DNA from 2 places in the Mesorhizobium sp. M0659 genome. Region 1 is predicted to be linked to the other one. Evidence: riboswitches for the same ligand, from Rfam matches in the RefSeq annotation. Region 1 holds a riboswitch; the other holds the start of a gene.
The links. Region 1 has a riboswitch for S-adenosylmethionine ahead of NKI31_RS09510 (O-succinylhomoserine sulfhydrylase). Riboswitches for the same ligand answer to the same signal wherever they lie in the genome.

Region 1 (10,298 bases):
CTCGGTAAGCAAGGCGGTCCAACACGGCATCGCCTATGTCACCGAGGACCGCAAGACCTACGGCCTGAACCTCATCGACCATATCAAGCATAACATTACGCTGGCCAATCTCGACGGCGTGTCGCGCCACAGCGTAATCGACGACATGCGCGAACTTGCGGTCGCCAACGACTATCGCAAGAAGACCAATATCCGTGCGTCCAGCGTCTATCAGATGACCGGCAATCTTTCCGGCGGCAACCAGCAGAAGGTGGTGCTGTCGAAATGGTTGTTTGCCGACCCTGACGTGCTGATCCTCGACGAGCCGACACGCGGCATCGATGTCGGCGCCAAGTATGAAATCTACACGATCATCGCGCGCCTTGCCTCGGAGGGTAAGGCGATCGTGGTTATCTCGTCGGAAATGCCGGAATTGCTAGGGATTACCGACCGCATCTACGTCATGAACGAAGGGCGCATGGTGGGCGAAATGCCGGCGGCGGAAGCAAGCCAGGAAAAGATAATGCGCGCCATCGTCCGGGGAGAAGGAAAAGCAGCATGAGCACCGAAAGCGCCCCCGCCCCGCAGGGCAACGTCGCCGACGAACAGCGCCCGCGCATCGCCGTCTCGGCGCTGGCGACGAATTTGCGCGAATACGGGCTGATCATAGCGCTGATCGTCATCATGCTGTTCTTCCAGTTCACCACGTCGGGGACGTTGTTCAAGCCGGTCAATCTCAGCAATCTGGTGCAGCAGAACTCCTTCATCATCGTGATGGCGCTCGGCATGCTGCTGGTGATCGTATCGGGCTATATCGACCTCAGCGTCGGATCGGTCGCCGGTTTCATCGGCGCGCTGGCGGCAAACATGATGGTTATCTGGCAGCTCGGACCGCTGAGCAATCCGCTGGTGGTTTCGATCGTCTGCCTGGTCGCGGGTGGCCTGATCGGCGCCGCGCAAGGGTATTGGATCGCCTATCACCGGATACCGAGCTTCATTGTCACGCTGGCCGGCATGCTGATCTTCCGCGGCATTTGCCAGGCGTTGCTTGGCGGCGGCTCGTCGGTGGGTCCGCTTCCCGACGACTTCAAGATGCTCAGCTCCGGCTTCATCCCGGATGTGATCGGCCCACTGACGCTCGTCCCGCCGGTCGTGAACGCAGCCGGCAAGACCATCATGGGCAGCGGCGTGACCCTGCACATGACGACGGTCGTGCTGGGGCTGATCGCCGTGCTCGCCTATGCCTATTTCGGGGTCCGCACCCGGCGCAAACGAGAACGCCATGGTTATGAGGCCGAGCCCTTCACCCTGTTCGTCGTCAAGACGCTGGTCGCCAGCGCGCTGGCGCTGTTCCTGGTCTATGAGTTTGCCAGCTACCGCGGCCTGCCCGTGGTGCTGCTGGTCATGGGCGTGCTGATCACGCTGTTCGTCTTCGTCACCAAGCGCATGACCATCGGGAGGCGCATCTACGCCATGGGCGGCAATCCCAAGGCGGCGCAGCTGTCGGGCATCAACACCGAGCGGCTGACGCTGATGGTGTTCATCAATATGGGCGTGCTGTCGGCGCTTGGCGGCCTGATCATCGCGGCTCGTCTCGGCCAGGCGGTGCCGGCGGCGGGTCTCGGCTCGGAGCTCGATGTCATCGCCGCAGTGTTCATCGGCGGCGCCTCGGCGATGGGCGGCGTCGGCCAGGTTATCGGGGCGGTCGTCGGCGGCTTCATCATGGGCGTGATGAACAACGGCATGTCGATCATGGGCGTCAATGTCGACTGGCAGCAGGTGGTCAAAGGCCTGGTGCTGCTCGGCGCCGTGATCTTCGACGTCTACAACAAGAACAAGGCCTGACAAGCTTCAGCGAGGCAAGCAGGAGGCATACGGTCGCGGCGCAGCCGGCAAGTTGTCGGCATAAGAAGTCCCCCGAGGGATGGAGCTCGCGAGCGCAATCCGGACGAAGAGTTCAACCCGTGGCGCGGCGAGGTCCGAGCCGCGCAGGTCAAGGTTTGCCAAGGGGCAACCCGGCCAAGGCACATGAGAGAGGATTTCATCATGCTAATCTCCCAGATCCTCGACGACGCCGAGACCATCCGCGTCGTCGCCCGCAATGGCGGCGGCAAGACCAGGATCATCAACGGCGCCCGCAGCGTCTATTCGCTGGCCATGGAAGCCGCGCGCACCGGAACGGGCCTCGCCGCGCTGATCGAGCGCAAGGGGTTCGGTGAAGCGATAGACCTCGACGCCGTCTACAAGAAGGGCCGGCTGGTGTCGCCGATCAACCATCCCGATCCTGCGCATCTGCATCTGACCGGCACCGGCCTGACCCATCTCGGCTCGGCGGCGACGCGCGATTCCATGCACAAGAAGCTCAGCGATGGCGGCGAGGAGCAGCTTACCGATTCCATGAAGATGTTCCGCATGGGGCTCGAAGGCGGCAAGCCGGCCAAGGGCCAGACCGGCGTGCAGCCGGAATGGTTCTACAAGGGCAACGGCACCATGGCGGTGGCGCCGGGCGCCGCACTGATGTCGCCGGCCTTTGCGCAGGACGCCGGCGAGGAGCCGGAAATCGCCGGCATCTATGTCATCGGCGACGACGGCGCGCCGTTCCGCGTCGGCTTCACGCTGTCGAACGAGTTTTCCGATCATGTTACCGAGCGGGTGAACTATCTGTTCCTGGCACATTCCAAACTGCGCAACGCCTCGTTCGGGCCGGAAATCCTGATCGGCGACCTGCCGGCCGACGTCAGGGGCTCATCGCGAATCTATCGCGACAGCAATTTGCTGTGGGAAAAGCCGTTCCTGTCGGGCGAAGCGAACATGTCGCACACAATCGCCAATCTCGAACATCATCACTTCAAATATTCGGCCTTCCGCCAGCCGGGCGACGTGCATGTGCACATGTTCGGCACGGCGACGCTGTCCTTTGCCGACGGCATCAAGACTCAGGCTGGCGACGTGTTCGAGATCGAGGCCGGGGATTTCGGCCTGCCGCTGCGCAACCCGCTGGAGATTGAGCAGCCGGTTAAGGTGGCGGTGAAGGCGCTTTGAGAGCGTAATCTCCCTCCTTGAGGGGGGAGATTGGCAGCGCCCACCGTCAATAAATATCGAAGTCGAAATACTTGGCCTGGATCTTCTTGTAGGTGCCGTCGGCGACGATGGCGTCTATCGCCGCGTTGAGCTTGTCGCGAAGTGCCGTGTCCTCCAGGCGGACAGCGATGCCGGCTTGCGTCTCGGTGCCCTTGACGTCACCGACAAGCTTGCAGCAGCCGTCGCTCGCCTTCTTCAGCCAGTCCATCAGCACGAATTTGTCGGAGATGACGGCGTCGAGACGGCCGTTCTGCAAGTCGGTGATCGCCTCTTCCTGGGTGGGGTAGAGTTTCGCCTCGGCGCCGGCCTTGCCATAGGCGTCCTGCGCATAGTCGGCCTGGGTGGTCGAGGCCTGCGCGCCCACCGTCTTGCCGGCAAGGGCTGCCGGTTCGGTGGAAGTGAGGTCGCTGTCCTTCGGCGCCACCAGCGCCAGCGGCGTCGTGTAGTATTTGTTGGTGAAGGCGACCTGTTTCTTGCGCTCCTCGGTGATGCTCATCGAGGCGATGATGGCGTCGAACTTTTTCGCCTGCAGCGCCGGGATGATGCCGTCCCAGTCCTGGGTGACGATCTCGCACTCGACCTTCATCTGCGCACACAGCGCATTGGCAATGTCGATGTCGAAGCCCTCGATCTTGCCGTCCGCGGTGATGGTGTTGAAGGGCGGATAGGCGCCCTCGGTGCCGATCTTCAATTTCTCCTGCGCCTCAGCCAGCGAGCCGGCCGATATCACCAGCATGGCAGCGCTCGCTGCCGATATGATCCATCTTGAAATCTGCATTTCGGTTCCCCTTGCGCGCCGTTCTCTTGCCGGCCACCGAAAGGCAGCCAAGCATGGTGAGGCAGCGCAGGCAAGTATTTTGCCTGACGGTGATCGAAGGTTCAGCCGGCGGGGCGGAAATGCTTGGAGAGCTTGAGGCCTTGCGCCTGGTAATTCGAGCCGAGGTCGGTGCCGTAAAGCGCCTGCGGCCGCTTCAGCATGTGTTCGTAGACCAGCCGGCCGACGATCTGGCCGTGGTCGAGGATGAACGGCACTTCGTGGCTGCGCACTTCGAGCACCGCCCGGCTGCCGGTGCCGCCTGAGGCCGAATGGCCGAAGCCCGGATCGAAGAAGCCGGCATAGTGAACACGGAATTCGCCAACCAGCGGATCGAAGGGCGTCATCTCGGCGGCGTAGAGCGGCGGCACGTGCACGGCTTCGCGGCTGACCAGGATGTAGAACTCGTCCGGGTCGAGCACCAGTTCGCCGGCGCCGCTCTTATAGAGCGGCTCCCAGAAATCGACGGCATCCTGGGCGGCGCGCTTGTCGACATCGACCAAGCCGGTGTGATGCTTGCCGCGATAGCCGACCAGGCCGTTCTGGTCGCCGTCAAGATCGATCGACAGCGCAATGCCGCCGCCGGAAATGTTGGGCGGCTCGGTCGCCACCAGCATCTCGGCGCGGTGCAATTCGTTCAGCTCTGCCTCCGACAACAGCGCGTTGCCGGTGCGAAAGCGGATCTGCGACAGTCTCGATCCAGCGCGTACGACGATCGGGAAGGTGCGCGGACTGACTTCAAGATAAAGCGGCCCGTGATAGCCGGCGGCGATCTTGTCGAACTCATGGCCGCGATCGGTCATCACCCGGGTGAAGATGTCGAGCCGGCCTGTCGAGCTCTTCGGGTTGGCCGAGGCCGACACGTTTGCGGGCAACGCCAGGCTTTCGAGCAGCGGCACGATGTAGACGCAGCCGGTTTCCAGCACCGCGCCCTCGGCGAGACTGAATTCGTGCAATTTCAGCCGGTGAAGCTTGTCGGCCACCAGATGATCGGGACCCGGCAGGAAGGAGGCGCGCACGCGAAAAGCCTTGTCGCCGAGCCTGAGATCGAGGCTCGCCGGCTGCACCTGGTCGACATCGAGCGCGCGCGGCGACTCCAGCGCTCCGGACTGAAACAGCGCGGAAATGTCCTGATCGGGAAGAATGCCTGTCTGCCGCAAAAGGCTGGCTCCGCTCCAAGGTCGGTCTCTTTGTGGCAGGTTCTTGCCGCAAAACCGCTGGATATTATTGCGGAACCTGCCTGGTACAAACCTCTTAATGAAGCCGGCAATTGACGCAAGCGCAGGTGAGGTCTAAAGGGTCGTTATCCCGTGGTGATTTGGCCGGTCGGCTTGCAGCCACGTTAAACAAGTCGCTAAAGGACCGTCAGGCCGCAAGGCCATATGGACCGGTTGCGACTTTCGCGGCCGGTTTTTTTGTGTCTGGAACAAAAGCGATGAGCACCAAGAAGCGTAACTGGAAGCCTCAGACCGCACTCGTGCACGGGGGAACGCTGCGTTCCCAGTTCGGCGAGACGTCAGAAGCGATGTATCTCACTCAAGGCTATGTCTACGAGACGGCGCAGGCTGCCGAGGCCCGTTTCAAGGGCGAGGAGCCGGGCTTCATCTATTCGCGCTATGCCAACCCTACCGTCGACATGTTCGAAAAGCGCATGTGCGCGCTGGAGGGTGCCGAAGATGCCCGCGCCACGGCGTCGGGCATGGCTGCGGTGACGGCAGCGCTGCTGTGCAGCGCCAAGGCCGGCGACCATATCGTTGCGGCGCGCGCGCTGTTCGGCTCCTGCCGCTGGGTGGTCGAGACGCTGGCGCCGAAATACGGCATCGAGGCAACGCTGGTCGACGGCACCGACATCGTCAACTGGGAAAAGGCGGTGCGGCCGAACACGAAACTGTTCTTCCTGGAAAGCCCGACCAATCCGACGCTGGAAGTGGTCGACATCGCAGCGGTGGCGGCGCTAGCCACCTCGATCGGCGCCAGGCTGATCGTCGACAATGTCTTTGCCACGCCCTTGCAGCAGAAGCCCTTGCAGCTCGGCGGCCATATCGTCGTCTACTCCGCGACCAAGCACATTGACGGCCAGGGACGCTGTCTTGGCGGCATCATCCTGTCGGACAAGAAATGGATCGACGAGAATTTGCACGACTATTTCCGCCACACCGGCCCGAGCCTGTCGCCGTTCAACGCATGGACGCTGCTCAAGGGCCTGGAGACGCTGCCGGTTCGGGTGCGCCAGCAGACGGGAAGCGCGGCCAAGATCGCGGATTTCCTGGCAGGACGGCCGGAAATCGCCCGCGTCATCTATCCCGGCCGCGCCGACCACCCGCAGGCCGACATCGTCAAGAAGCAGATGATGGGCGGATCGACGCTGATCTGCCTCGACGTCAAGGGCGGCAAGCAGGCGGCCTTCGCCTTGCAGAACGCGCTCGACATCGTGCTGATCTCCAACAATCTCGGCGACGCCAAGAGCCTGATCACCCATCCGGCGACCACCACGCACAAGAACCTCAGCGACGAAGCTCGCGCCGAGCTTGGCATCGGGCCGGGAACGCTCAGGCTGTCGGTCGGTCTTGAGGATACGGACGATCTGCTGGAGGACGTTGCGCAGGCGCTGAAGGCAGCCGGGTAGGCCGCGAGGCGTCACGCTCCCGACGAAACCTCTTCCAGTTCGGCCGTCTTGGTGCCGATGGTCATAGTGTTGCCGCGCCAGTCGACGGCGCCGCTCAGCCAGCCGCGCGCCCAGATGGCGGGAAGCATCACGTCGCGGACCATCATCGCCGGGACCATGCGCAGCGACAGGCGCCAGCCCTTGGCCGCAGCCAGCGCGCATTCGGGAATGTAGGCAGCCGCCAGTACGGCAAGCGCCGTGCCCGGCAGGCTGATGCCGGCACTTGCTGCCGCCACCAGCGCCAACGCCAACGGCACGGCGACGCCGGTCAGGATCTCGGGCGCGAAAAACAGCGGGAAAGTGACGCGGCGCAACCGCGCCCAGCGCGCCTGACGCGACCAGATGTCGACAAGTCGGCGCTGCCCCAGTGGTTGCTCGAAAGGCGAGGCAACGAGATCGACGCGCAGGCCCAGTCCGTTGACCAGCTTGGTTGCAGCAGCATCCTCGGCGATCTCGGCGGCCAGCGCGCGGATACCGCCATTGGTATCGAGCATCGGCTTGTTCCACAGCATGCTCTTGCCCTGGGCAAAGCCGAGGCCAAGCGCCTCGCCGGCATATTGCCAGCGCGCCTGCAGCGTGTTGAGGAACGCACATTCGACCTCGGCCCAGAAGCCATCCGGCCGCGAGCCGATCGGCGTCGAGCAGATAAGCCCGGTATTGGTCCGCCAGGCCGCCATCAGGTGCTGGACGTAATCCCTAGGCATCAGCACGTTGGAATCCGCCAGAATAACCCAATGATTGCGCGCCGCTTCCCAGCCCTTGACGCAGTTGTTGAGCTTCGGGTTGCTGCTGACGCGGTCGTCGCCGATCAGCAGCCGGGCCGGCACGTTGGGAAACAGGACGATCGCCCTGTTTATCAGTTTGACGACGGGATCGTCGGCGTGAGCGACGCAGAAGATCAGTTCGTAGCGCGGCCAGTCGAGCGAGAAGGCTCGCTGCAGCGTCTCTTGTGTGAACGGCTCCACGCCGCGCGACGGCACGACGATCGAGACCGGCGGCTGCTCGTTGGACGGCGGAGGGATGAGACGGCGCGCTTTCAGCTTCGACGATGCAAGCAGGATGCTGGCGAGATTGGAAAGAAGCAAAGCGGAGGAAGCGAAGGCGGCTGTGAGAGCTGGTTCCATCGAGATCTGGTCACTCCGGAAAGGCCGCTCGCGGCTGCTTTGTCAGTCGACAGATGGGCGTTGAGTCGCCGGCAAGGTTTTGCGCACACCAACATTGTCATGTGTCACTTAAATGACATTGTTTGTCGGCACCTGCGCTTTGAGGCTGGCAGGACATGCCGCTCTGCGCGTATCAAACCGCATGGCGCGACAAATGTTCCTTGCCGCGCAACCGGAGCAGCCCATGTATCGCGCCGTCACGCGCAACATCGAAGTGCAGGTCAGACCGTTCTACCTGGAGGACCGCTCGGACCCGGCGGAGAACCGTTATGTCTGGGGCTACCAGGTGACGATCGACAACCAGTCGGACGATTTCGTGCAGCTTATGTCGCGTTACTGGCACATCACCGACGGCAGCGGCCGGGTCGAGGAAGTGCGTGGCGCCGGCGTGGTCGGCGACCAGCCTGAGCTCAATCCCGGCGACAGCTATCAATACACGTCAGGCTGCCCGCTCTCGACGCCGTCCGGCTTCATGGTCGGCCACTACACCATGCGCAACAAAAAGGGCGAGACGTTCGACGTCGCTATTCCGGCGTTTTCGCTGGATCTGCCGGGGACCCGACGGACGGTGAATTAGGGGTTTTCTCCCCGTCACTATACGGGGAGAAATGCCCGGCAGGGCAATGAGGGGCAGCGCCAGACTCATGAGGTTATCTTCCACGCACATGACCTAGGCTATGCGCGGCCATTCACCAAAGTTCGCGCTGCCCCTCATCCGCCCTTCGGGTACCTTCTCCCCGTGAACGGGGAGAAGGAAGAGATGCTACTGAGCTGCAAACTCCGCCGGGTCGAAGTCGTACTGCTTCGAGCAGAACTCGCAGGCGACGTGGATGCCGCCATCTTCGGTGCTGTCCTTGATCTCCTGCGCGGAAAACCCCTCGAGGATGCCGCGTATCTTGTCCCTTGAGCAGGAACATTGGTCGGCGACCGGCACGCCGCCGAAGACGCGCACGCCATGTTCGTGGAACAGCCTGTAGAGCAGCCGCTCGGCGCCGATGGTCGGGTCGATCAGCTCGGTCGGCTCGATGGTGCCGAGCAGCGCCACCAGCTCGCGCCACGAATTGTCGGCCGGCTCCTGCGTCACGTCACGCGGATCGCCGTCGCCGCCCGAAATGTCGGGCACGCGCATGCGCTCGGGCGACTGCGGCAGGAACTGCGCCAGGATACCGCCGGCGCGCCACTGCTCGCGCGCACCGCCGGGGCCGGGCGTCAGCAGCTTGGCCACCGACAGCCTGAGGTCGGTCGGGATCTGCTCCGACTGGCGGAAATAGGTGCGCGCGGCGTCTTCCAGCGTCTCGCCGTCGAGCTGGACGATGCCCTGATAGCGCTGCGTGTGTGCGCCCTGGTCGATGGTCAGCGCCAAAACGCCGCTGCCCAGCAGCGTCTGCTGCGAGGCCTGGCCTGCGGCCACCAGGGCCTCCAGCCGGTCGGCGTCGAAACGCGCATAGGCGCGCAATGCCGAAGGCGTGGAGAAATCCGCGACCAGCATGTCGACCGGCCCGTCGGTGCGGGTCTGCAGGATGAACTTGCCTTCGAATTTGAGCGAGGTGCCGAGCAGCACCGTCAGCACACAGGCTTCCGCGAGCAGGCGGGCGACCGGCTCGGGATAGTCGTGACGGTTGAGGATGGCGTCGAGCATCGGCCCGAGTTGCACGGTGCGGCCGCGCACGTCGAGCGGGCCGACCTCGAAGGGTACGACATGATCGTCGCCGGCATAGCCGAACTCGCCGAGTTTGGGGTGATGTTCAGTCACTTGATGCGTTTCCAACATGACAAAGCTCCAGGGCGCGGCCATGCGGCCCGGAGGGGTGCATGCGTCCAAACGCGCTTGATTTGCGTGATGCGGCGCAAATAGGCATCACGCCGCCCCGGATCAAGCGCTTGGAGATCAAGCGCCTGGAGATCAAGCGCCCAGACACCAGGCCAAAACCGCCTTCTGGGCGTGAAGCCGGTTCTCGGCTTCGTCGAAGACCACCGAATGCGGACCGTCGATGACCTCGTCGGTCACTTCCTCGCCGCGGTGCGCCGGCAGGCAGTGCATGAACAGGGCGTCGGACTTGGCCCTCGCCATCAGCGCCGCATTGACCTGATAGGGCGAGAAGACATTATGGCCGCGGGCGCGGTGTTCCTGGCCCATCGACACCCAGCAGTCGGTGACGATGCAGTCGGCCTGGTCGACGGCCTCTTCGGGCGAGCGGGTGAAGTGCAGCTTGCCGCCATTGGTCTTCGACCAGTCGATGTGCTTCTGCGCCGGCTCGCTGCCTTCCGGCACTGCGACGTTCAGGTTGAAGCGGAACCGCGCCGAGGCCTCGAGCAGCGAATGCAGCACGTTGTTGCCGTCGCCGGTCCAGGCGATGGTCTTGCCGGCAACCGGACCGCGATGCTCCTCGAAGGTCATGATGTCGGCCATCAGCTGACAGGGATGGGTGTCGTCGGTCAGCCCGTTGATGACCGGAATCGTGGCATTCTCGGTCAGCTCGAGCAGCCGCTCATGCGACGTGGTGCGGATCATGATGGCGTCGACATAGCGCGACAGCACCTTGGCGGTGTCGGCAATGGTCTCGGAGCGGCCGAGCTGCATTTCGGTGCCGGTCAG
Region 2 (10,298 bases), on a different contig from region 1:
AATGATAGGAGACATGGCCCGCTGTGTGGCCAGGCGTGGCGATGACATCGATCCGCTCACCGCCGAGATGGACGACCGAGCCTTGCCCGACGGTCTCGTCGATGCCGGGGATCTTTTCCTTTTCCGCCTCCGGTCCGACGATGCGCAGCTTGAAGCGCTCCTTCAGCGCCAGATTGGCCTCGACATGGTCGACATGGTGGTGGGTGGTCAGGATCATCGTCGGCTTCCAGCCGGTACGCTCGATAGCGGCAATGATCGGCGCTTCTTCGGGTGCGTCGATAATGGCGGTCTCGCCGCTTTTCGGGTCATGCACCAGCACGCCGAAATTGTCGCTGCGGCACATGAACTGTTCGATTTCGACGGGCATTGGCATCTCTCCATCTGTTGGCGCAGACATAGGGCGCTTGGCCGCTGATGTCATCTAGCTTTGCAGAACGTGCCGGCTTTGTTGAACTTGGGCGGCATCGCAGCTACCGTCCCGCGCATGCATTCCGATATCGTCGATCTCCGCTCCTTCTATTCGACCACGCTCGGCCGCCTGGCTGAACGCTCGATCACCATGGCGCTGTCCTCAATATGGGCAACAGTGCCCAATGAGCGGCTGGTCGGGCTCGGCTATACCTTGCCGTGGCTGGAGCGGTTCGGCACCGATGCCGAGCGGGTGTTTGCCTTCATGCCTGCTACGCAAGGCGCCGTCGTCTGGCCGGCGAACGGGCCGACGGCTACGGCGCTGGTCTTCGACGAGGAATTGCCGCTGGTCGATTCCTGCATCGACCGCATGCTGCTCGTGCATTCGCTCGAACATGTCGAAAACCCGCGCGAGACGCTGAACGAGATCTGGCGGGTGCTGTCGCCGGCAGGGCGCGTCGTCATCGTCGTGCCCAACCGGCGCGGTGTCTGGGCGCGGTTCGAGCACACGCCGTTCGGCAATGGCCGGCCGTTCTCGCGCGGCCAGCTGACAGAATTGCTGCGCGAGGCGAATTTCACACCGGCTTCCTGGTCCGACGCGCTGTTCTTCCCGCCATCGCCGCGGCGCTTCATGATGCGGTTCCACAATGTGCTGGAGCGCGCCGGCCGGCGGTTCTGGCCGATCTTTTCCGGCGTCATCGTGGTCGAGGCGCAGAAGCGGCTCTATCAGGGCGTGCCGGTCGCGCAGCGCGCCTCGCGCCGTGTCTTCGTGCCGGTACTGTCACCGCACGGTGCGACGCGGCTTGGCCGCCGGGCGGAAGGGGTGACATCGACGACGCGTCAGGTGACACCTTCGTGATCATCATGAAAACTGGTGTTGCGTGGGTTTTTCCCACCTATCTGTCGCAGATGCATTCGCGGTCCGTTTGAGCGGCGGATGCCTTCAAGTCTCTCCATCTGGTTCAGCAACGCTTCTGAACGCAAGGACCTCGTGCATGGCTGATCAACCGGACAAGTCCGCCACCGCTCAGCCGGTAACCGTCGAAGCCAGCAGCCTGCGCGATCAGGTGGCGACGATCAAACGGGCGCTGGTAGGCTCACCGGTGCGCAAGTGGCTGGTCTGGACGTCGGTCGGCATTATGGCGGTCATCGTCGCCACGTCGATCGGCCAGGTTCTGCTCAACCGCTGGAACCAGCCTTTCTACGATGCGCTGGCGCGTCGCGACATGGCGGCCTTCCTGCATCAGCTGATGATCTTTGCCGTGATTGCCGGCACGCTGCTCCTGCTCAACATCGCTCAGACCTGGCTCAACCAGATGATCCGGCTGAAGCTGCGCGAGGCGCTGACGCTCGACCTGATCGACCAATGGATGCGGCCGGCGCGGGCCTTCCGGCTCGCCAATGCCGGCGCCATCGGCGTCAATCCCGACCAGCGCATGCAGCAGGATGCCGCGCATCTGTCCGATCTGTCGACGGACCTCGGCGTCGGCCTGCTGCAATCCTTCATCCTGCTGGTGTCGTTCGTCGGCGTGCTTTGGCAACTCTCGTCGGGCTTCGTCTTCCACATCAACGGCTGGTCGCTGGCGATACCGGGCTACATGGTCTGGGCCGCGTTCCTCTATGCCGGCATCGCCTCCTGGCTGAGCTGGCTGGTCGGGCGGCCGCTGATCTGCCTCAACAGCGACCGCTACACCCGCGAGGCCGAGCTGCGTTCCGGGATGGTGCGCGTCAACGAGAATGTCGACGCCATCGCGCTCTATCACGGCGAAGCCGATGCCAAGAGACGGCTCGAAATCGACCTTGGCACGGTGCTGGGCGCGATGCGAAACATCTACAAAGCGCAGATCAACCTTTCCTGGGTGACCGATACCTATGGCTGGATCACCGTGGTGGCGCCGATCCTTGTGGCATCGCCGGTCTATTTTTCAGGCGATATCAGCTTTGGCGGGTTGATGATGGCGGTCGGCGCCTTCAACCAGGTGCACTCGTCGCTGCGCTGGTTCATCAACAATATCGGCGGCATCGCCGACTGGCGCGCCACGCTGATGCGCGTTGCCGACTTCCGCATTGCGCTCGATGAAACCGATGTGTTGCACGACAAGGAAAAGCGCATCGAATTCGGCGATAACGCCAATGGCAGCCTGACCTTCGAGAAGCTCCAAGTGGCCTCGCCGGAGGGCTGCACCAAACTTTCAGACAGCCATGTCGAGATCCATCCCGGTGAGCGCGTCGTGATCACCGGCGACCCAGGCGCCGGCAAGACATTGTTCTTCCGCGCCATTGCCGGCCTTTGGCCCTGGGGCAGCGGGCGGATCGGCTTGCCGGCCGGAGAAACGCCGATTTTCGTGCCGCGTGTTCCGTATTTTCCTGCCGGCACGTTACGCGAAGTGCTGCATCCGAATGGCTCGGCGCCGGCTGGCGATGCTGATTTTGGGGCGGTGCTGGCCGAGGTCGGCCTCGAGCGGCTGTCATCCTCGCTCGACCGTTCCGCACGCTGGGAGCGTGAACTCAACGATGACGAACAGCGGTCGCTGGCCTTCGCCAGGCTGGCCTTGCGGCAGCCGAAATGGGTGATCATCGACGAAGCGATGGACGCGTTCGATGGTCCTTCGCTGCGAAGGGTACTGTCCATGCTGGAGAAACGCCTGCCGGAAACCGCGATCCTCAACATCGGGCGCGGACTGCACAATGGTCATTTCTTTCCACGCGCATTGAACATCGTGAAGGATACGGGTGCTGCGCCACTGAAACCCGCCCGAGTCAGGACCGGCGCCATCGACCCGCCGCCGAAAGCGGCCGTGCGGCGAAAGAAGTAGAAGGGGCTTTATTTCGCCGCGATCGCGGCGAAGATTCACGGGTCGAAACGTCCGTGGTGCGGCCATGCTCGATGCGCTCAGCCTGCTTGCCTGCCTTGCCTGCACCACGCCCGTGGCTGCCCCGGCCGTTGCCGTGGATGTCGAACTGGTGCTGGCCGTCGACATCTCACAGTCGATGGACGAGAGGGAGTTCGCGCTGCAGCGCGCGGGCTATGTCGAGGCGCTCAGGCATCCCGATTTCATCAAGGCCGTGCGCTCGGGAACCACCGGGCGCATCGCGCTTGCCTATTTCGAATGGGCGGGCGTCGTGCGCGAGGATGGCGTCATCGCCTGGCAGGTGATCGACAGCGCAGAGAGCGCCAACGCCTTCGCCGACAGAATAGAAGCGCGGCCGTTCCGCAGCTTTCGCGGCACCTCGATTTCCGGTGCGCTTGCCTTCGGCGCCGGGCTGTTCGAGGGCACGGGGTTCGATGCGCCACGCAGCGTCATCGACATTTCCGGCGACGGTCCCAACAACACCGGGCTGCCCGTCGCCACGACACGCGATGCGGCGGTGGCCAAGGGCATCGTCATCAACGGCCTGCCGATCCTGATCAGCCCGTCGCCGACCTTCAGCCATCTCGACCAGTATTATGACGACTGCGTCACCGGTGGGCCCGGCTCCTTCGTGTTGCCGATCTATGCGGCCTCGGAATTCGCCACCGCCATACGCCGCAAGCTGATCCTGGAGGTGAGCGGCATCGCCGATGCGACCGTGGTCCCGATCGATGCCGCCGCACCCATGGACTGCCTACAGGGCGAACGCGACCGGCGGCTATATTCCGACCCATATCTGCCGGAACTCGACAAATGAGGTTTGAGGCAGTTCGGAGGGGAAAGCCGCTGCGCGGCTTGTCGGCAAACTTCAGGCCGGCCGTGCACCGTATTTGTCGCGAAATTCGGCATAGAGATCGCGGCGCCAGCGCCGGCCGCCGACATAGCCACGCAACAGCTGCGGCAGCGAATAGCCAAGCGCCTTCGACGACCGGTTGGCCATATAGCCGGAGAACGCCTGCGAAACCCTGCCCTTGAGTGCATCGGCGATGAGCTGCCGGGCGATCATGTAAGGCGGAATGTAGGGGTAGCGGTCGGCGATATAGGGGTGCTTGTCGATCAAGCTCGCATAGGCTTCGACATAGCCGTCCCGGCGACCGGAGATCGAATTCTCCGAGTTGTACTTTTTCCAGTCGATCACTTCGGACAGCTGCGCGCCGCTGCGACGGGCAAAGCGCAGCAACAATTCGCGATCCTGCATGCGCGTGACGTCACTGTCGTAGCCGCCGATGGCCAGCAGCGACTCGCGCCGGGCGGTGATTGCCGACCCGGCAATGAAGATGGTCTGCGCGACAAGGGCCCGCTCCAGCGAGTCGCGGCTCAGCAGCGCTTCGCGGTTGACGCAGTTGGTGCGGCGATTGCCCTTCAGCGACACGAAGGAACTGATCAGCACTTCGAGCGAGGGATTGTTGTCGAACTGCTCCAGCGTCCGCGCCAGGCGATCCGGCAAATAGACGTCGTCGGAATCGAGGAATGTCACCACCGGCGCCTGCGCCCGCTCGATGCCGGCATTGCGGGCGGCATTGGCGCCGCGCCATTTCGAGCCAACATAGATCAGCCGTGGATCGCGGATTTCGGCAAGTGCGGCTGCCGTACCGTCGGTCGAGCCGTCATCGACGACAATGTGTTCGAACCGGGGAAAATTCTGCGCCAGCACGCTCTCCACGGCGCGCACCACCTTGCTGCGGCGATTGTGCGTCGGTGTGATCACCGAGATCAGCGGAGCGAGGTCGGTTGCCTTGGACATGTTGCTTCGATTGTGCCCCGAAATGCCTGGAGGCCGGAGGTTTTGATGGTCGCCGTCCAAGCCTTACCCCGGGATGGCATTCGATTCGACGCTACAAAAAACCAGCGGCAATGTCATCACAAACTGTTGAGCCAGGACGCCGGTAAGCCGGCCGATTACCCCAGACGTAATCGACCGATGGCCATCATGTCTGCAGATTGCGCCAACGAAGCCGGTCGTCGGGCTTCGATCTCACAGGGAGTTCAGCCATGGCCGCCTACGCCGTCGCCCATATGCGTCAAGTCACAATGGGCCCGCAGATTGTCGAGTATCTGCAGAGGATCGACGCCACATTGGAGCCGTTCGGCGGCCGCTTCCTTGTCCACGGCGGCGACATGGACGTGGTCGAAAACGAATGGCCCGGGCATCTGATCGTCATCGAGTTTCCGGACAGGGCGCATGCGTGGGGCTGGTACGATTCATCAGCCTATCGCGAGATTCTGGCCTTGCGCACCGACAACTCCCACGCCGATGTGATCATCGCCGATGGCGTTCAGCACCCGCACAAGGCGACGAACGTGCTGGAATAGGGGCAAACTACCGCTTCAGCAAGAACACCGCTTGCTGGCCGAAGAAATTCCAGAACCACCATGGCATCGACAGGCCGATCTTCTGGCCGTTGCCGTCGAGCGCGGTGGCTTTCTCGACCGAAGCGCCGAGTTCCTCGACCAGATTGACGAAGTCGCGGATGGTGCAGAAATGGATGTTGGGCGTGTCGTACCAGGAATAGGGCAGGTCCGCGGTTACCGGCATCCGGCCCTTGACGAACAGCGACAGCCGCACCCGCCAGTGGCCGAAATTGGGGAAGGAGACGATGGCGCGGTTGCCGATTCGCAGCAGCTCGTCGAGCACCAGCTTCGGGTTGCGGGTCGCCTGCAGCGTCTGAGACAGGACGACGAAGTCAAAACCCTTGTCCGGATAGAATTCGAGGTCGGTATCGGCATCCCCCTGGATGACCGAGAGGCCGCGCGCCACGCATTCATTGACGCCGCGCTGTGACAGCTCCAGCCCGCGGCCGTCGACCTGCTTGGTCTCCTGCAGGAGTTCGAGCAGCAGGCCGTCGCCGGAGCCGACATCGAGCACCCGCGACTGCGGGGGTATCAGGTTGGCCACGACTTCGAGGTCGACGCGCTGGCTGCCATTGACGCTCATGAGGCGAGCCCCCTTGCGCGGGCCGCCGAGCCGATGAAGCCCTTGATGGCGGCAAACAGTTCGGGTTCATCGAGCAGGAAGGCATCATGGCCGCGGTCGGTGTCGATCTCGACGAAGGAGACGGAGGCGCCGGCGGCGTTAAGCGCATGCACGATCGAGCGGCTCTCCTCGGTCGGGAACAGCCAGTCCGAGGTGAAGGACACCAGGCAGAAGCGGGTCTTGGTCCCGGCAAAGGCATCTGCCAACCGGCCGCCATGGTCGGCGGCGAGGTCGAAATAATCCATCGAACGGGTCATGTAGAGGTAGGAGTTGGCGTCGAAGCGGTCGACGAATGTCATGCCCTGGTGGCGCAGATAGCTTTCGATCTGGAAATCTGCGTCGAAACCGAAGGTCAGCGCTTCGCGGTCCTGCAGATTGCGGCCGAATTTCCGATGCAGGGCGGCTTCCGACAGATAGGTGATGTGGGCGGCCATGCGCGCCACGGCGAGCCCCTTTTCCGGGCGCTTGCCGTGCTCGAAATATTTGCCGCCATGCCAGTCCGGATCGGCCATGACGGCCTGCCGGCCGACCTCGTGGAAGGCGATGTTCTGCGAGGAATGGCGTGCGCCTGTGGCGATCGGCAGGGCCGAGAAGACGCGCTCGGAATAGCATGACGCCCATTCCAGCACCTGCATGCCGCCCATCGAGCCGCCGAGCACGCAAAACAGCTTTTCGATGCCGAAATGGTCGACCAGCATCAGTTGCGCCCGCACCATGTCGCGGATGGTGATGATTGGCAGGTCGAGGCCGTAGGGCTTGCCGGTGGCGGGATTGGTCGAGGCCGGACCGGTGGAGCCGAGGCAGCCGCCGATGACGTTGGAGCAAATGACGAAGAAGCGGTTGGTGTCGATGATCTTGCCGGGACCGATCAGCACTTCCCACCAGCCGGGCTTGCCGGTCACCGGATTGGTGCTGGCGACATGCTGGTCGCCGGTCAGCGCGTGGCAGACCAGGATGGCGTTGGTGCGGGCATCGTTGAGGGCGCCATATGTCTGGTAGGCGATCTGGAACGGCGACAAAAGCGTGCCGGCGTCAAGCTTCAGCGGCTTGTCAGGGCCAAAACGCAACACAGGGCTCGACGGGTTGTCGGCCTCGTTGTTGGTTTTTGTAGCGCGGAGCGCGGCCATGTGACTCTCCTTGCCCGCCGTCAGGCAATAAAAAACCGGCAATGCGATCGCAAAGCCGGTTACGTCACGCAAACGGCCCTTTAGCGAGTTGTTTAACGTGGCTGCAAGCCGACCGGCCAAATCACCACGGAACTGTTGCGTTCTTCTAGAACTCGTGCGGCCCGGCGTCAACGGCCAGCTATTGCCCGCCTCTCGACATTCGCGGCTACGGCTTGTATTTCCGCTGCGGCCTCCGGACGGAGGCATTCTCGATGGATTTGCGACATGGACAAGACAGCGGACAAGGCACGACCGACGCCCCGCGCGGGCATTATGGACATCGACGCCTATGTGCCGGGCAAGAGCACGGCACCGGCCGGCGTCGCCAAGGTCCATAAATTGTCGTCGAACGAGAACCCGCTCGGCCCGTCGCCGAAGGCGATCGAGGCCGCGCGCGAAGTGGCCAGCAAGCTCGATGTCTATCCCGACGGCACCGCCCGCCGGCTGCGCGAGGCGATCGCCGAGGTGCATGGCCTCAACCCGGCAAACATCATCTGCTCCAACGGTTCCGACGAGATTTTGGGCCTGCTGGCGCAGACCTATCTGGCGGCCGGCGATGAGGCCATCATCACCGAACACGCCTTCATGATCTACAAGATCTACATCCAGTCGGCCGGCGGGACACCGGTGACGATCAAGGAAACCGAGGAACGCGCCGACGTCGACGCGATCCTGGCCGCGGTGACGCCGCGGACCAAAATCATCTTCCTCGCCAATCCCAACAATCCGACCGGAACCTATCTGCCGTTCCAGGAGGTCCGCCGCCTGCATTCCGCTCTCCCGGGCAACGTGCTTCTGGTGCTCGACGCGGCCTATGCCGAATATGTCAGGCGCAATGACTATGAGGCCGGCATCGAGCTGGCGGGCAGCGCACAGAATGTGGTCATGACCCGCACCTTCTCCAAGCTCGGCCTTGGCGGCGCGCGCATCGGCTGGATGTATGGCCCACTGCACATCGTCGATGCCATCAACCGCATCCGCGGCCCTTTCAACGTTAACGCAACAGCGATCGAGGCCGGCATTGCCGCCATCCGCGACCGCGCCCATGTCGAGCGCAGTTCGTTGCACAACGAGACCTGGCTTACCTGGCTGAATGAAGAACTGACGAAGCTTGGGCTGCGCGTGACGCCCAGCGTCGGCAATTTCGTCCTCATCCACTTTCCCGACGACAAGAGGCATTCGGCTGAGGCGGCGGACGATTACCTCACCCAGCGCGGCTATATATTGCGGCGCGTTACCGGCTATGGCTTTCCCAATGCGCTGCGCATGAGCGTCGGCACCGAAGAAGCAAATCGCGGCGTCATCGATGCCCTCACGACATTCCTGAAAAGCTGAAACAATGACAGCACCGATGTTTGAAAAGATCGCGCTGGTCGGCATCGGCCTGATCGGCTCGTCGCTGGCCCGCATCATCCGCCGCGAGGGCCTGGCCCGCCATGTCGCCATCGCGACGCGCAGCCCGGCCACGCTGGCGCGGGCGAAGGAGCTCGGTCTTGGCGAGAGCTACACCACCGACGCCAGGGAAGCGGTCCTCGACGCCGACCTGATCATCGTCTCGGTGCCAGTGGGGTCGTCGGGCGAGGTGGCGCAAGAGATCGCAGCGGCGCTGAAAAAAGGCGCCATCCTCACCGATGTCGGTTCGACCAAGGCCTCCGTCATTGCGCAAATGCAGCCCTATGTGCCGGACGGCGTGCACTTCATTCCGGGACACCCGCTGGCGGGTACGGAGAAATCGGGCCCGGATGCGGGTTTCGCCGAGCTGTTCGAAAACCGCTGGTGCATCTTCACGCCGCTGCCGGGAACCGATCCGGCCGCGCTGGAAAAGCTGTCGGAATTCTGGCGGCGCTGCGGCTCCAACATCGACACGATGGACCCGCAGCATCATGACATGACGCTGGCCATCGTTTCGCATCTTCCGCACATCATTGCCTACAACATCGTCGGCACGGCCGACGATCTGGAATCGGTGACCAAGTCGGAAGTGATCAAATATTCGGCTTCCGGTTTCCGCGACTTCACCCGTCTGGCCGCCTCCGACCCGACCATGTGGCGCGACGTGTGCCTGCACAACAAGGATGCCATCCTGGAAATGCTGGCGCGCTTTTCGGAGGACCTCGCCTCGCTGCAGCGGGCGATCCGCTGGGGCGACGGCGACAAGCTGTTCGACCTGTTCACCCGCACCCGGGCCGTTCGCCGTTCGATCATCGAGGCCGGCCAGGATATCGACGTGCCGGATTTCGGCCGGCAGGCGGTCGAGCACCCGGTGAAAAGTTAAATCTGTTTCAGACGGGCCAGGTCGCCGCGACCATGGCCATTGTCTCGGCCCGGTCCGGCGCGCCCAGCCGGCCGCCGAAGCGCTGGCATTTGAGCGCGGCCGCCGCGCTGGCAAAGCGCAACGCCTGCTCGATCGCCATGGTTTCCGCCAACGCGACAGCAAAGGCGCCGTGGAAGACGTCGCCGGCGGCAAGCGTGTCGACCGCCTTGATCTTCGGCGCCGCGATGTGGCGCACGCATCCGGCGGACCGGTCATGCCACCAGCTTCCCGAGGCGCCGCCGGTCACCGCCACGAAGGCGTCGGTGCGGCTGGCGAGGTCGGCACAGGCGGTTTCGGGGTCCAGCGCATGGCCGCAGACGATGCGTGCCGCCGTCTCCGAAGCGACGATGTGCGATGCCAGCGGCAGCAGGCGCTCCAGCACCTCCAGCGGCGCCGTGTCGGCGTCGAGGATTGCCGGGCAACCGGCGTCGCGCGCGGCGGTCAAGGCAAGAGCAGCGGCGCCCGGCCAGCGCACATCGACCAGCACGGCATCGAAGCCGGAAAGATCGGCGACAGGCACCGCC

Region 2: it holds a riboswitch for S-adenosylmethionine, as region 1 does, so the genes downstream of both, metX (homoserine O-acetyltransferase MetX) here and NKI31_RS09510 (O-succinylhomoserine sulfhydrylase) in region 1, are expected to answer to the same signal.

Annotation. Positions count from the first base shown of each region.
Region 1 is NZ_JAMYPY010000004.1:394,587-404,884, reverse strand. Features, by position in the region: gene mmsA (multiple monosaccharide ABC transporter ATP-binding protein) at 1-541, shown strand, start outside; gene mmsB (multiple monosaccharide ABC transporter permease) at 538-1,824, shown strand; gene araD1 (AraD1 family protein) at 2,026-3,021, shown strand; gene NKI31_RS09520 (ABC transporter substrate-binding protein) at 3,068-3,838, opposite strand; gene NKI31_RS09515 (2'-deoxycytidine 5'-triphosphate deaminase) at 3,940-5,034, opposite strand; SAM riboswitch at 5,175-5,252, shown strand; gene NKI31_RS09510 (O-succinylhomoserine sulfhydrylase) at 5,310-6,500, shown strand; gene NKI31_RS09505 (ceramide glucosyltransferase) at 6,512-7,663, opposite strand; gene apaG (Co2+/Mg2+ efflux facilitator ApaG/CorD) at 7,887-8,279, shown strand; gene NKI31_RS09495 (Hsp33 family molecular chaperone) at 8,466-9,497, opposite strand; gene argF (ornithine carbamoyltransferase) at 9,606-10,298, opposite strand, start outside.
Region 2 is NZ_JAMYPY010000003.1:286,304-296,601, reverse strand. Features, by position in the region: gene gloB (hydroxyacylglutathione hydrolase) at 1-367, opposite strand, end outside; gene NKI31_RS06870 (class I SAM-dependent methyltransferase) at 485-1,267, shown strand; gene NKI31_RS06865 (ABC transporter ATP-binding protein/permease) at 1,404-3,224, shown strand; gene NKI31_RS06860 (DUF1194 domain-containing protein) at 3,289-4,077, shown strand; gene NKI31_RS06855 (glycosyltransferase family 2 protein) at 4,129-5,064, opposite strand; gene NKI31_RS06850 (DUF1330 domain-containing protein) at 5,313-5,633, shown strand; gene metW (methionine biosynthesis protein MetW) at 5,641-6,255, opposite strand; gene metX (homoserine O-acetyltransferase MetX) at 6,252-7,421, opposite strand; SAM riboswitch at 7,482-7,559, opposite strand; gene hisC (histidinol-phosphate transaminase) at 7,686-8,795, shown strand; gene NKI31_RS06830 (prephenate/arogenate dehydrogenase family protein) at 8,800-9,735, shown strand; gene NKI31_RS06825 (sugar kinase) at 9,743-10,298, opposite strand, start outside.